2 regions of the Pseudoalteromonas sp. 31A1 genome follow, and region 1 is predicted to be linked to the other one. Evidence: riboswitches for the same ligand, from Rfam matches in the RefSeq annotation. Region 1 holds a riboswitch; the other holds the start of a gene.
The links. Region 1 has a riboswitch for lysine ahead of lysC (lysine-sensitive aspartokinase 3). Riboswitches for the same ligand answer to the same signal wherever they lie in the genome.

Region 1 (7,308 bases):
CATAAGCTCATCGTATAGCGCGTCTTTTTCTTTTTGCTTGTCGGCAACGTTTGCTGCAACATCGCGCTGTTGCTTAAACTCTTTAAGTGAATGCTCAAGTGCACTGAGCTGAGCGGTTAATTGCTCTTTGTTTTCGCCGCTTTGCATTTGCACAGGCGAGAGCTTTTTAAGCTTAATGCTCGCACCTGGCAGAGTTAGTACACCGCCTTTAACGTTTTCGCTAAGTAGCGATAAAAATTCACCAAACGCATCTTCGTCATCAATGGTTATATCGCCATTAGTGGTGGTCGCAAATGAGAGAATATCAGGGTTTAAAATCCGCGATATTTCTTCTACTTCTTTTAACGAGAGATCTTCGCGCATACGGGTAAACAAATTAAACTCAAGGTTTTTAAGTTGCAGCTTTAAGCTCTTAATTTGTTTTTGTGTTTCGCTAATGCGGTAGTCAAGCGTGTGTAGGCTTTGCCCTTGTGCGCTGGTTATAGAGTGCGAAAGCGACTCGTAATCTTGCTTTAACTGAGTCAGGCTGGTTTTAAGGGTGGCTTTATTTACCAGTTCAAATTCGCTTTTAAGCGCATCGTAATCTAAAAACCACTGCTCAATTTGTGTTTGTCTGCGCTCTATGTCGCGCGATTGCTGTACGTATAGGCTTTGCTTTTGCTCAAACTCGTGTTTTTCGTGCTCTATATCTTCAAGCGCTATACCCAGCTCATTAAGTTGCGACTCTTGATAGGTATCAAAATCAATCAGTGCTTGGTCAATTTTAGGTGCATACGCCGCTAATTTACCTTTAAGCACGGTTTGGTTTTCAAGCATTGATTCAAGCGCGGCTATTGGCTCTTGCATTGACTCAAGGGCTTTTAGTTCGCGTTTTGAGCGATTTACTTTATCAAACGAGCGGCGCCATACTTCATAAAAGTCGACCTTAGAGTTCGACATATGGCGTTCAAACACGCGTAGCATAAAGCGTTTTACGTCGCTTGCGCCTAATTTGTGTAAGTTAAGAATACGTCTAAATATTTCTTTATAAATAGAAGAGTCTTGCACATTATTAAGCGGGATCATTTTTAGGTTTATGTCGCCGTCAAAAGGCGTTGCGCCGCCAGTCAATAGCGCGTTGAGCTCTTGTGCTTTAAGCTCAATAGGATTGTAATTAAGCGATTTTAAATGGTTGAACAGCTTGGTAAATTTAATAATAGTTTTACCTTGCGTGTACTGCTCTAAATCAAGCTTTCCTTGATAACAAAAGTACTGATGCGCGTAACCGGCAATTTTACCAAGTCCCGCAACGCCTATTACTACCGAGCCATGAGGCAAGTTAGCTTCTAGTAAAATGTACGACTGATCGGATGAAAAATAAAACTTTCGGGTTTCATCTAAATCGTGTCCGTCCCATTCTGTTAAGCGTAAATCGTTAATAAGTGGAAACTGCAGGGCGTTAATAACCGAGCTTTTACCTGTGTTATTTGGCGCGCAAATAGAGCTGCTTTTATCAAGCGGGATCACACATTTTGCATAGCCTGCGGTGTTAAGTAGGGCGAGTTTACTTAGTCCGTATAGATTTTTCATTCCTCGTCCTCTGTAATATAGGTTTCTTCGTTTACTTCCATGAGTGCATCTATGTAGCGGTGAATTGGCGCTTGTAGCATAAAGCCGCCTTCTACTTCACGGGCTAAACCTAAGCGCACCATGCGCAGGTATACGTCTTTACGCAGGTCCGATCCCGAAAATATCTCAAGCTGATCAAACAAATGTTTGTTAATTTGCACCAGCGTTTGCATAAGTTCTAAATCGTTTACGTCGTCAAACAATGCGCGCATTGGGTCTTTACCCGTATTGGCGTAGTGTTCAATTAAAATGTAAATAGTGAGCGCGATAGCGCGAGATATCTTGCCCATATTTGGTGTGCTTTCGTCGCTACCAAAATAATAAAATCCACGGCTGTCGCGTTTTAAATCGTTACCTAGGGCTGTAAATAGGGCGGTGTAGTCTTCTATGTGTTGGTCAAGCTCTTGCCACATTACGTTGTCTTGCTCGCAAATGTGATAACCCGCTACTAATTTTTTATTAATGGTTTGTAGATGGGTTAGCTCGTCTAAGTTTATGTGTGTCATGGTTTATTTACCTGCCTTTGAATCTGGCTGAGGCTCTGAATTAAATGGATATAAAGAAAAGTGCTGACCGGCAATTTTTACGCGGGCTTTTTCATCGCTTTGAATTATTTTAATATCGCTGTCGCTGACTAATTTTTGATACAAAAATAGCATTTCGTCGGCATCGAGATTTGGGTAGCTTTCGTCTAAAAATTGCAGCAAGGGCTGCGGTTTTTTGCGTTTTTTATTAAAGCGCTTAGCAAAGCTGGTTTTAACATCGTTGTAGTCAGGAATATTAGGCGTAACAAATGCAGGCACGTCTTGCTGGTCAGGCAATTGGTATTCTTCGTGTTCAAATTCAACCAAGCTTGCCATGTAAGCCACAATATGGCGTTGCTGACCAAGCGAATATCGCTGTGCGTCGCTTACAAAATGTGGCTGCACAGCACTTAGCATGTTGTCTACGCCATTTTTACGCACAAGCCCAAGTACTTTGGCTGCTTGGCGAGTAATTAAGTTATTACGGCGTAACTCTTCGCGCAGCGGCATAAGCATATCGGCACTTTTACGTAAGCTTTCTCGGCCCACTAAATGCATTTCTAATATGCGTGTACGTAATTGCTCCAGCATGCGTTTGTCGTTGTAGGCTTTACCTGAGCGCTCAATGTGCAGTATTTGTTTACTTATTTGCTCTTCAATGAGGGTAAAACATGCATGAAACTCACCACGAATATCAACCATTTCAAGCATTGGCTCTATGTATTCGTCAAAGGCTTCTATTACCGCTTTATAACGCTTTTGCAGCGATTGCACCGCATTATTAGATTTAGCTTGTTCAACAATATTTAAAATGGCGTTTTCGTTGTGCGCATAGAGCTTCATTATTTTACGCACCCGATCATCCATAATACGGCTATAGCGGCGTAAATCGTCAAAGTCTTCTATTTCGCCAGCGTTATCTAGGCGATTACCTAAACGTGCAAGGTCGTCGACTAATACGCTAATTTCTTGCGCTAAGCCTAAATGTTCTTCTTGCAGTAAAAACGTAGCAAAGTCGGCAATAGCACGATTTATTTCAAGCTGCGATGATTTAGCCAGTGGAATTAAAATATCTTGGTTTAACAAACGATTTGTTTCTTTATAAATACGCTCGTTTGACCAAGTAGGCTGTTTTTGTTTAATGGCGTTTTGTACGTCTTTCAGGCTAAAGTCAGCCATTTTAAAACGTTTAAATAATAGCTCTAGTACACCCCAATGTTCAGTTATGGTGTTTAGTAGCTTTTTAGCTGGGATCATAAGAGGTTACAACATCCTAGTATTTTATTATTGAGTTCTTTTAGAAGACTCATTATTACGTATTTTTAATTAACCTTGTCTGTATATAGTATTCGTTTTTAAGACCATTTAATAATAGTTTTTGCATAGAGGCAGTGCTAAAATTCGCGCCGAAAATAGGCACATGAAATGGAATGTTATTTGTGTGTTCTTTAAAACTATATCAAAGGTTGTTTAACTACCATGGTTTCCTCGATTATTCTAACCCTGATAGCGATTGCATTTTTACTGATCGTTATAGAAGATATAATCCATGTTAATAAAGCTAAAACCACGCTGTTTTTTGGTACGCTTTGCTGGATTCTTCTTTTTATATACCCTCTACACGGGCAAAGCCCCGATACGATTCAACACCTTTTAAATGAAAATATTTTAGAAATCGCCTCGTTATGGCTATTTTTAATGGCTGCGATGACCTTTGTAGCGTATTTAAATTCAAAGGGGTTTATAGAAAATATTGTGCACCGTGTTATGCCAAAAAGTATTAGCGAAAAAAAGCTCATGTTTTTGGTGGGTGGTTTTGCATTTTTGTTTTCGTCGATTTCAGACAACGTAACAGCTACGCTTATATCGCTCGCGGTTGTTATGTCGTTAAAACTTGAACCTAAAAAGCTCATTAAATACGCCACGCTTATTGTGTTTGGGGTTAACTCAGGTGGGGTATCGCTAATAACAGGTGACGTAACCACACTGATGATATTTTTAGACGGCAAAGTAACCATTGCTCATTTATTACTACTTATAGCGCCAGCTCTTGCAAGCGTTATGTTGCTAGCCGCGTTACTATCTATCGGTATGAAAGGGCGTGTTGAGTTTGCTGGTGCAGGTAAAACCCGCATCGAAAAAACCGACATTACCATTGCTGTTATATTTTTATCTACCGTAGTGAGCACACTTATGCTGAGTGTAGTTTACAGCGTACCGCCTTTACTCACCTTTTTGTTTGGCTTATCAGTGATGTTTTTAGTCGCGCAATTTTTAATGCGCAAAAAAGACATTAACAAAGACATAATCGACTTTGTTCGCGATATAGAATACGACACATTATTGTTTTTTGTAGGTGTACTTTTACTTGTAGGCGCACTTAAAGAAATTGGTATGTTGAGTAAATTTACCGACCTATATACGGTAATGGCACCCGAGTACGCAAACTACTTAATGGGCATATTATCAGCAGGGGTCGATAACGTACCGCTTACTGCTGCTTTATTAAAAGCCGATATAGTAATGAGCCAACAACACTGGTTGTCGTTTACGTATGCAACGGGCGTGGGCGGTTCAATGCTTATCATTGGGTCGGCTGCGGGCATTATTGCCATGAGCAAAGTTAAAGCGCTTACCTTTATGAGCTACTTGCGTTTATCGCTGCATTTATTAATTTGCTACACCGTAGGTTATGCAGGCTCGTATTACATGGGCAGTTTTATTTGATGCATAAATTATTAAATGCTTGACAGCTAGACGTCTAAACGATAACTTTCAAAGCCCCGCTACTTAGTGGGGTTTTGTTTTATTAGCCACTGGTTAATAAAGCATTCAGAAGAGGTGCGATACTTAGGTACTTAATGTTAGGCGACGAATGCCGATGATCATTAAGGAGGGAAGTACTCGCCGAGGAAAATAATGGTACGTCGTCATTGTTTTTCGGTTTATGGGGCTGAATCCTCAAAACTGTCACCAATATAGGTGGAGAGCTTCTGGCAGTGGACTTATCTTCAAGCATTCCTTTGCCAAGTTCTTCTTGTTTTATTGCGATTTGGATATCGCGAAAGGAGACTAAATGACTACCCAATCAGCGCCACAAACAGTGCCTCAAACAGAGTTAAGCGCAAAATCAGATTACATCGTTGCCAAATTTGGCGGAACAAGTGTTGCCAACTTTGAAGCGATGAGTCGCTGTAGCGAAATTATTGTTGCAGATAAAAGCGTACGTATTGTTGCCGTGAGCGCTAGTGCCGGCGTAACTAACCACTTAGTTGCACTGTGCAAACCAAGTATTACCTCAAGTGAGCGCCAAGAGCATATAAACGGCGTGCTTGCTATTCAACACATTATTTTAGATGAGTTATCGCTAGATGCCGATTTAGCGGTTGGCTTTAACGAAACCCTAAAAGCATTTCAAACATTGGCTCAAGAGTCACTAACAACCGATCAGCAACACGACGAGCTACTTAGCTTTGGTGAGCGTTTGTCGTCTTATTTATTTGCTCAGGTGTTGCGTTTACAAGGTTTAAACGCCGATCGCTTTGATGTGCGCAAGGTGCTTAAAACCGACAGCCAATTTGGTAAAGCAACGCCTAATGTTGCAGCCACAGCGCAAGCCGCTAAAGAACATTTAATCCCGTTATTAGACGCTCAAGTAATTGTGACTCAGGGCTTTATTGGCAGTGACGAATACGGTCAAACAACAACGCTTGGACGTGGTGGTTCAGATTACAGCGCTGCACTTTTAGCTGAAGCAATTAACGCTAAAAGCGTGCATATTTGGACCGACGTAGTGGGTATTTTTAGCACCGACCCGCGTTTGTGCGCAAAAGCGACGCCAATTGCACGTTTAAGTTTTGACGAAGCCGCTGAAATGGCGACCTTTGGCGCAAAAGTATTGCACCCAGCAACTATATTACCTGCAAGCCGGAGCCACATTAACGTGTTTGTTGGTTCTAGCCGAGAGCCAGAGCGTGGTGGTACATGGATTGAGCGCGAAAAATCGCAGCAACCAGGTATACGCGCAGTAACGCAACGTAAAAACCAAATATTGCTTACGCTTAAAAGCCCCGAAATGCTCCTAGCAAGCGGCTTTTTAGCACGCGTATTTACACTATTAAGTGAATACAATATATCGGTAGATTTGGTAACCACATCAGAAATCAGCGTAGCTATAACCCTTGATAACGCGCAAAACGCATCGCGCCCAGAGCTTGATCAAGAATGCCTCGATAAGCTTGCAGAGTTTTGCCATGTGTCGGTAGAAAACAACCTAACATTGGTGGCACTTATTGGCTCTGAGATTCAATTACGCCAACACGAAATGAACTTAATGAGTGTACTAAAAGACTTTAACATTCGACTAATTTGTCACGGTGCTAGTAAGCACAACCTGTGCTTTTTAGTAGAGCAAACTGAGTCAGATAACGTAGTACAGTCTATTCATAGCCGTTTATTAGAAAACGATTTTGCTGCTTAAATAGCGGTTATTCAGGAAAGCGATTTATTAAAGTTACCTAATAAAGTCACTTAACAAAATCACTTAATAAAATCACTTAATAAAATCAGTTAATAAAAAGCATCGCCAGTCGATGCTTTTTTTATGCACCACACTTACATCAAAACAAACATTGCTGTCACTGCTATCAGCTACAGTAATGCTATTACTGCAAGCACTCAGCTTTGCACTATGTAATTCGTCAAACACATTGGGGCTAAGTAATTTTGCAATAGGGCGGCTGGTGGCTTTAGCAAGTGACTCTTTTAATGTCCAAATTCTAAAAAATGTATCTGCTTGGGCTTGGGTATTAGTAGGCTCAGTGATAAGTGTAATTTCATCATTATGATAAAAATGCTTAGCGAGCTTTTCAAACGGGCGCTTTAGGCTTACTTTTTCAATATCAAACCCAAACTCACTTTTATCAAAATTTAGCGCGACCCCAACCAAACCATGCGAATGCGAAATACAGGTGTTAATAATATTACCATTTAAATGTATTTGCAGCTTTGAGCTTGCCTCGTCAAATTCGGTACTCATTTTATTAAGGGCTACGTGCGCATGTTGCGGCTGCGTTACTTTAATAAGGTGTTTTAACAATAACCGCGTCGCTAAATACTCTTGCTTAGCTGGCGGGCTTTTGCGGCGGTTTATAATGGTTAACTCAAATGGGCTTAA
Region 2 (7,308 bases), on a different contig from region 1:
TTTACAAGTTCGATGTCGTTGTCTTGCTCATTTGTAGCAACTTCTTCTTGTGCGAAGGTAGCTGTACTTATTAAGGCAGAAAGTGTGATCCAGTGGCGCCAGCTCATTGTAATTCCTTGTGGGTTCGGGTTGTGTTGTATGCGTTAATTTAATTATAACGTCTTTTTACATATGTAACGGTGAACTTTTACTGAATTTGTATTTATAACGAGGACACTACGTATACAAAGTAAATATAGATCAGAAAAAAAGCGGCCTAGGCCGCTTTTTTAATGCAAATTAACTATTTTAGTTAATTTATACCAATTTTATTAAAAACATGATCATTCTAGCGTATTAAATAACTCACTAACTACGTTAAAAATTATTTATATAGAACAACTATGTACCATAATTTTAGCCTTGTTATTAAGCTATTTTCTTATCGCTATAATAGATCACTAATTTAATGCAATTGGTATTACTCTCACGCAATGAGAAGGGTGAGCTAAAGCTCAAATATGTTAGTAAAAAACTTATAAAGTTCGGTGCCTTGGTTAACACTCGCCGAGGCAAAGTGCAAAATGGCAATTGCATCGCAATCGAGAGTAAGTGTTTGCAGTGGTTGCTCGCTTAAGTAGCGCTCCATGCGTAAAATATTAGCAATAGGCTCACCGGATTTAATGTGCCCACCAAGTGGGGCTATGTATTCAACCATGCCGCCAATGGGGGCGTAATAAGCAAAGTAGTTATCTAAATTACATGCATAGCGAGTGATATTAGCTGGCGTATGTGGTGCGTTTTGTAAAACACCTTTGTGATTTAAGTAACTTAAAATGCTGTTAGCATCGTTTAGTGCTTCTTTTAAGTCTATTTTTTCTTGGCTGCCTAGCTCTACAGTAAATGCTTCTACAGGTATTGATAATTCACGACCTTGCTCGCTAAGTGCATCACTTAAATGCCACCATGGGCAAAAGTTAGCTTCATCCATAGCACCGTCAAAATCACTAGGAATAAGCAATACATGCTCAATATTAAAGTAACGTGCGCTGTCGGTTGCATAGGTTGGGCAGTACAAATGCTTGCTTGAAATAGGGCCTGTGTGTAAATCGAGTACTATATCAGCCTGATGAGCGAGCTTTTGTAAGTTAAGCGCAATGCGTTTACCCGTATTAAGTAAATAAGCCGGGCCGTTAAGTTTGCTGTCTACTTCGTCAATAAGCGCCTGTTTGAAGTTACTTTTTAATGTAGCGTCGTCATACTGGGTATGATTTTGTGCAAACTGTGCCACTAAATTTTTATTGTAGTGATACATGCGATTCCAATTAGTGCCCGTAATCGGATCGAACCTGCCAAGGGTAAACTCGCCAGATTTTTGATTACAACCAATCGGATTTGCATAAGGTACAAGGGTAATATCGCCACTAAGGTTAAGATGTTTTAATTGCTCAAGTAGCTGAAAAATAACAGCGTTGCCTTGTACTTCAGCGCCATGCATATTGGCCTGAACATAAACACTAGGCCCTGTGCCATCGCCTTTTAAACGATAAACAGGAATTGTAAGCGGTAAGCCGTTTGCAACTTCCCCTACTACAATGTTCTCTTGGCTGATGTGTGTTGTATTACTCATGCTTATTACCTTAAGTAGTGGCTGGCATTTTCGGCTTGGCGAACACAGGTAAGTTCACCGTTTTGCAATGTGTACTCGCCGGCGAGCTCATGGCATAAAAAATACGGCATACTTTCGGTAAAGCCGTAAGCACCGCATTGGCTAAATACTAGCCAGTCGTGCTCATTTAAATCGCTTGGTAAGTTATGTTCACCCAAGCAATCAAGCGCTGTACAAAGTGGGCCGTATAAAGTGACCGCTTGAGTTTTAGCACTGGATTCACGCAGTAACGCAGCAGGAAAATCTTGGCTGGTAACAGCAGGGCGTAATAAATGATTTATGCCACCGCTCAAAATAACCTGTTCTTGGTTATAGTTTTGTTTGCGCTCTACCACTGGGTTTGCGTAATGACCACATTCGCCTACGGCATAACGGCCAAGCTCCATCCATAACTCTTCTACACCCGCATCATGCTTTATTTTAGCGAGAGCAGCTATTAAGTCATCCCAATCAAGCGTTGCTTCATTTTGTGTATAAGGAATGCCTAAACCACCGCCTAAATCTAAAATTTTAAGGCTAATATTTAAATCGTTGGCAAGTTGGCTAAGGGGGGCAATCATTTGTGACCACAAGTCGCTTAGCTTTTGTGTGCTAAGCATGTTGCCCCACTGAAAAATATGCAAACCATCAAAACTAAGAGCTGAATAATCAGATATATTTAAAGCTTGCCACTCATTACAACCCAAACCAAACGGCGTAAGGCTGTCGCCGCCCAGTGGATTTTTTTCACCTTCAGGCCAGCGTAATTGCACTCGCAGTAACACTTGTAACTGCGTATTTTGCAGTTGCGCTTGTTGGTTTAACCAACGTACTTGATTGAGGCTTTCGGCTACGAATATACGTACTCCGCGCTCAATAAAGTGTTTAATTTGTTTAGGGCTTTTTGCAGGCCCTGTGTTGAGCACGCGCTGTGAGCTAATACCTTGTGCTAGCACTTGCTCAAGCTCACCTTTACTTGCTACGTCAAAATTAAAGCCAGCACTGTCTAAGCTTTGAATAATTTTAGACAGTGGATTTGCTTTTACCGCGTACCACAGTTTTACATCGGTTTGCGCAACTAAACGTGCAAGATGCGTGTTTAGTTGATCTAGGTCGTAAACAAAAAAAGGTGTATCAAGTTGTTGTGTAATTGTATTTACAGCGGTTTTGATAGGCGTGCTCAAAAAGCTCATTATCGTAAAACCTCTTCTAGCAATAACGATGCATCGCTTTTCTCGTCGCGGTATTTAACAATTAACGCACACGACATGCTTAAGCCTTGCTCGCGCGCCCACTCGTTTGACGCAGGGCGAGAGCCTGGTATTACGATCGCGAATTCTGGGATTGGCTCGCCTTTATCGAGTTGGCGCTCGTTTACGCAGTCGTATACCGGAATAGTTGCTGATAAACGCACGCCTGGGGCAAGTACTGCGCCTTTTTTAATGACTACGCCTTCAACAATAATACAGCCAGCGCCAATAAAGGCGTCGTCTTCTACAACTACTGGGCTTGCACCAATTGGCTCAAGTACACCACCAAGCTGCACTGCAGCACTTAAATGTACGTTTTTACCTACTTGTGCACACGAGCCAACTAATGCGTGGCTATCTACCATTGTGCCTTCGTCGATGTATGCACCAATGTTTACATACGCTGGTGGCATAATAATCGTGCCTTTAGCAACATAAGCACCACGGCGAACACTAGAGCCACCCGGCACCATACGTACGCCATCGTCAGTACTAAATTCTTGCGGAGCTAAGTTATGTTTATCAACAAAACCACCTGCAAACTCAGTATTAGTGCCATTTTTGAAGGCATCCAAAATGCCTTGTTTTACTTCTACGTTAGCTTGCCATTGGCCGCTTTCGTTTTGTGATGCTGCGCGTACTGCGCCCGATTCTAAATTATTTAATAGCTCTAACCAGCTCATTATAAAAACCTGTATTTAATGCCAAGATAAAATGGTGTTGTTTGCAGTTGTGATGCAATCGGTTTGAGTTAACTCAAGGTGTGTTAAAGGTGGACGAAGTTGCGGGCTGCTTAAGCGACCTTGCAAATGCATCAATACCTTTACGGGAATAGGGTTTGCAACAGCAAATAGGCTATTAATAGCGCTTGACCACTGGGCAAATAAATTAGGGTGTTGACCACTTAAGCTGCGTTTAACAAACTCGTGAGTTTGTGCGGGCCATGCATTTGCAGCTACCGACACCAAACCTTTTGCGCCAGCTTGAGCAAAATAAGGCATTAGCGCATCGTCGCCACTAAAAATAGCTAAATTAGGCGCAGCTTGGCGATAAGCTTCAAACTGAGCAATGCTGCCGCTCGCTTCTTTTAACGCCCATAAATTTTTATTATTTTGTAAGTTTTGAATTGTTGCCGTTGGAATGCTAATAGCACTTCGACCGGGTACGTTATAAAGCATACACGGGTGAACACTTGCATTAAGTAGGCTTTCAAACCAATGGGTTTGACCTATAGCACCGGGTTTTGCATAAAGCGGCGAGCCAAGTAAAAAGCTATGAATAGGTAGTGTATTACAGTAGTTAACCCACTCAATTTGTTGCTTTAAGTTACTACCGCCCACAGCAACCATGAGTGGTACTGCTGGTTTTAGCTGGCATACGTGTTCAACAATGGCTTGTTGCTCTTTTAGCGTTAGTGCTAAACCTTCGCCCGTACTGCCAAGTAGTAAAATACCGTTATGTGCTGCTTCTTGATCGCTAACCAGTTTAGTTAACGTGTTGTAGTCAACATCGCCATGTTGATCAAATGGCGTTACGAGCGCGGTCCACAATGAGTAGTCGTTTAAATTGAAGTTGTTGATCATCTCTCACGAACTTATAATTTGTACCAACTTTATTAAAAACGTGATCATTTTAGCGATAACTAATTTAATGCAATTGGTATTATTCGAAGAGTTAAAAAGCTTTATGGAAGGAGCCGCATTAACGTCGTTCGAACTAATAATTCGAAGAGCGAATGGGCTTAAAATAATAGGGCGCACGGCCTTAATATTTAAGACCAGAAGCTCTCCACCAAACTAATAAGCTGCTTTTATAAGCAGCTATTGGTGACAGTCGCTAGGGTTCAACCTAGTCGCCCGAAATAAACACCTCGCAAAAGTGGTTACTTCTCGGCGTTAATTCCCCTCACGTATGCTCACTGGAGTTTGCGCTCCTAACATACGCTACCTGAATAACGCACCTCTTCTAGCCCTTTACACCTGTTTGTAGAGTAAAAACTTACAAACCTGTGCAATTTAAATAGGGTAATTACGGCGATTAAAGCATTTTAGCCGTCTAGGTGTCAAGCGACTAAATGCATATTCATTCATCCATAATGGGAGTGGTTACGTATTGGGTGCTTTTCTCGTACACTAGCAATATAAGTAGTGAGGTATTTAATTAGTATGGAAAAATTTAGCGATATTTATAAGCGAGCGGTAGAGCGAAAAGGCTCCGAAAAAATGCTTAAGTTATTACTTGCAAAACCGCTATCTAAAAAACAACTAAGCACGTTAAGTGACGACGATTGGCTTGAGGAATTTACTCGAAAAGTATTTCAAAGCGGCTTTTATTGGTCAGTCATTAATAATAAGTGGCCAGGCTTTAGAGAGGTTTTTTGGAATTTTAGCGTTGATAAGTTATTAATGATGCCACCTGATATGCTGGAACAAAAAGCAACGGATGAGCGAATCGTTCGTAACTATAAAAAAGTAAAAACAATTACCGAAAATGCTTACATGATCCACGAAATAGCAGGGGAACATGGCAGTTTTAGCCAGTTTGTCGCTAATTGGCCAGCAGACGATATTATTGGTTTATGGGCGTATTTAAAAAAACATGGTTCGCGTTTAGGCGGGAATACAGGACCTTATGCGCTACGAGCACTTGGTAAAGATACTTTTTTACTATCACGCGATGTAGAGAATTACTTACGTGCTCATAAAATTATAGACGGCGGCTTACAAACTAAAAAATCACTGAGTGCTGCCCAAGCTTTTTTTAATGAAATGCAAAAGCAAAGCGGCTTAAGTATGCAAGAGTTAAGTTTAATTGTTGCTTATGGCGTTGGTGACAACCGTGTTGGTATAAGTCAGCAATAATAGGAATTACCATGAAATTAGTGCCAAGATACACAGACATTACGGAAAACTTTGCGATAGAAGATTTCCCTGCAAGCGTTGCCTCTCCTCAGTTATTGCTGTGGAACGAGAGCTTAGCAAAAGAGTTTAATATTAACGTTGCAGCTGATTTGCGTGCTAGCACTTTTAGCGGTAACGAGAAACAGGCGATTCCTGCGGTAGCACTTGGTTACTCTGGGCACCAATTTGGACATTTTTCACCACGTTTAGGCGATGGGCGAGCGCATTTATTGGGCGCTATTAATGATGATAAAAACCAGTTGTGGGATATTCAATTAAAAGGCTCTGGTGCTACTCCTTACTCAAGAGGGGGAGATGGACGTTGTGCTCTTGGTCCTGCTATTCGTGAATACGTAATGAGCGAGGCAATGCATGCACTAGGCATTAAAACCACACGCTGCTTAGCGGTTGTTGGTAGTGGTGAAACGGTTTATCGTAATCCACCACAAGCAGGTGCCATAGTGACTCGTTTAGCAACGAGCCATATTCGTGTTGGCTCATTTCAATATTTAGCGACGCAAGGCGATGTTGAAGGGCTTAAAAATTTAGCTGATTTAGCTATTGAACGACACTACCCAGAAATAACAGATACAGGGCCACAACGCTATTTAGCCTTTTTAGGCGCTGTAATTAAAAGCCAAGTTGAATTGGTGGTTAGTTGGATGCGCGTTGGTTTTATTCATGGAGTAATGAATACCGATAATACGCTAGTAAGCGGAGAAACCATTGATTACGGCCCCTGCGCCATGATGAATAATTTTGATTTTGACACCGTGTTTAGCTCTATCGATAAACAAGGTCGTTATGCCTTTGGTAACCAGCCTAATATAGCTAACTGGAACTGCGCACGCTTAGCTGAGAGCTTAATACCGCTTATTAGTGATGATGACGAGCAAGCTGTTTCGTTAATGACGCCATACATTAATAGCTTTGCTGAGCAGTTTAATGCTGAGTTTACGGCTATGTGGGAGAAAAAAATGGGCTTGCGTGCAAAAAATGCAAGCGGAAGTGAGTTAATTGCAGAGTTATTAACGCTATTAAAAGATAACCAGCTCGACTACACCAATACCTTTGATGTGCTTACTGAATCCTTAAAAGGAGAAACAGTAGTACCCGAGTCGCTAATCGAATGGAGAGCTAAGTGGGTAAACTTAACTGACAATAATAGTTATGAAGTAATGAGAGCGGCAAATCCTCGTGTAATTCCTCGTAACCACATGATCGAAAAAATAATTGCAGAGTATAATGCTGCAGGGTCTAGTGAGTTACTAAAGCGCTTTATGAAAATAGTGGGAAATCCGTATTCTGATGACGAAAAGCTATCAGAATTTCAGGCTGCACCGATAAATGATAATGATTACCAGACTTTTTGTGGTACTTAATTACTAACCTTGAATATAACTACATGATTAAAAAGAGTCATTTTTTAATCAAAAATGTGCATATATGTAGGGGAATGTTAATTCTGGTGGTATTATGCGCCGAATTAAAGCCAAGCAATATTTCTTTGCATTTCTGAGAGCATTTAATT

Region 2: another riboswitch for lysine. It lies ahead of dapA (4-hydroxy-tetrahydrodipicolinate synthase); the one in region 1 lies ahead of lysC (lysine-sensitive aspartokinase 3).

Annotation. Positions count from the first base shown of each region.
Region 1 covers NZ_WTKY01000007.1:158,232-165,539, forward strand. The annotation lists gene GQR52_RS09500 (ATPase) at 1-1,569, opposite strand, end outside; gene GQR52_RS09505 (hypothetical protein) at 1,566-2,114, opposite strand; gene GQR52_RS09510 (hypothetical protein) at 2,118-3,389, opposite strand; gene nhaD (sodium:proton antiporter NhaD) at 3,612-4,859, shown strand; lysine riboswitch at 4,961-5,133, shown strand; gene lysC (lysine-sensitive aspartokinase 3) at 5,209-6,612, shown strand; gene GQR52_RS09525 (4'-phosphopantetheinyl transferase superfamily protein) at 6,685-7,308, opposite strand, start outside.
Region 2 covers NZ_WTKY01000008.1:98,471-105,778, reverse strand. The annotation lists gene GQR52_RS09995 (phospholipase A) at 1-107, opposite strand, end outside; gene GQR52_RS09990 (succinylglutamate desuccinylase/aspartoacylase family protein) at 488-1,609, opposite strand; gene GQR52_RS09985 (PLP-dependent decarboxylase) at 1,615-2,820, opposite strand; gene GQR52_RS09980 (2,3,4,5-tetrahydropyridine-2,6-dicarboxylate N-succinyltransferase) at 2,820-3,560, opposite strand; gene dapA (4-hydroxy-tetrahydrodipicolinate synthase) at 3,576-4,460, opposite strand; lysine riboswitch at 4,651-4,850, opposite strand; gene GQR52_RS09970 (DNA-3-methyladenine glycosylase I) at 5,043-5,738, shown strand; gene GQR52_RS09965 (protein adenylyltransferase SelO family protein) at 5,750-7,159, shown strand.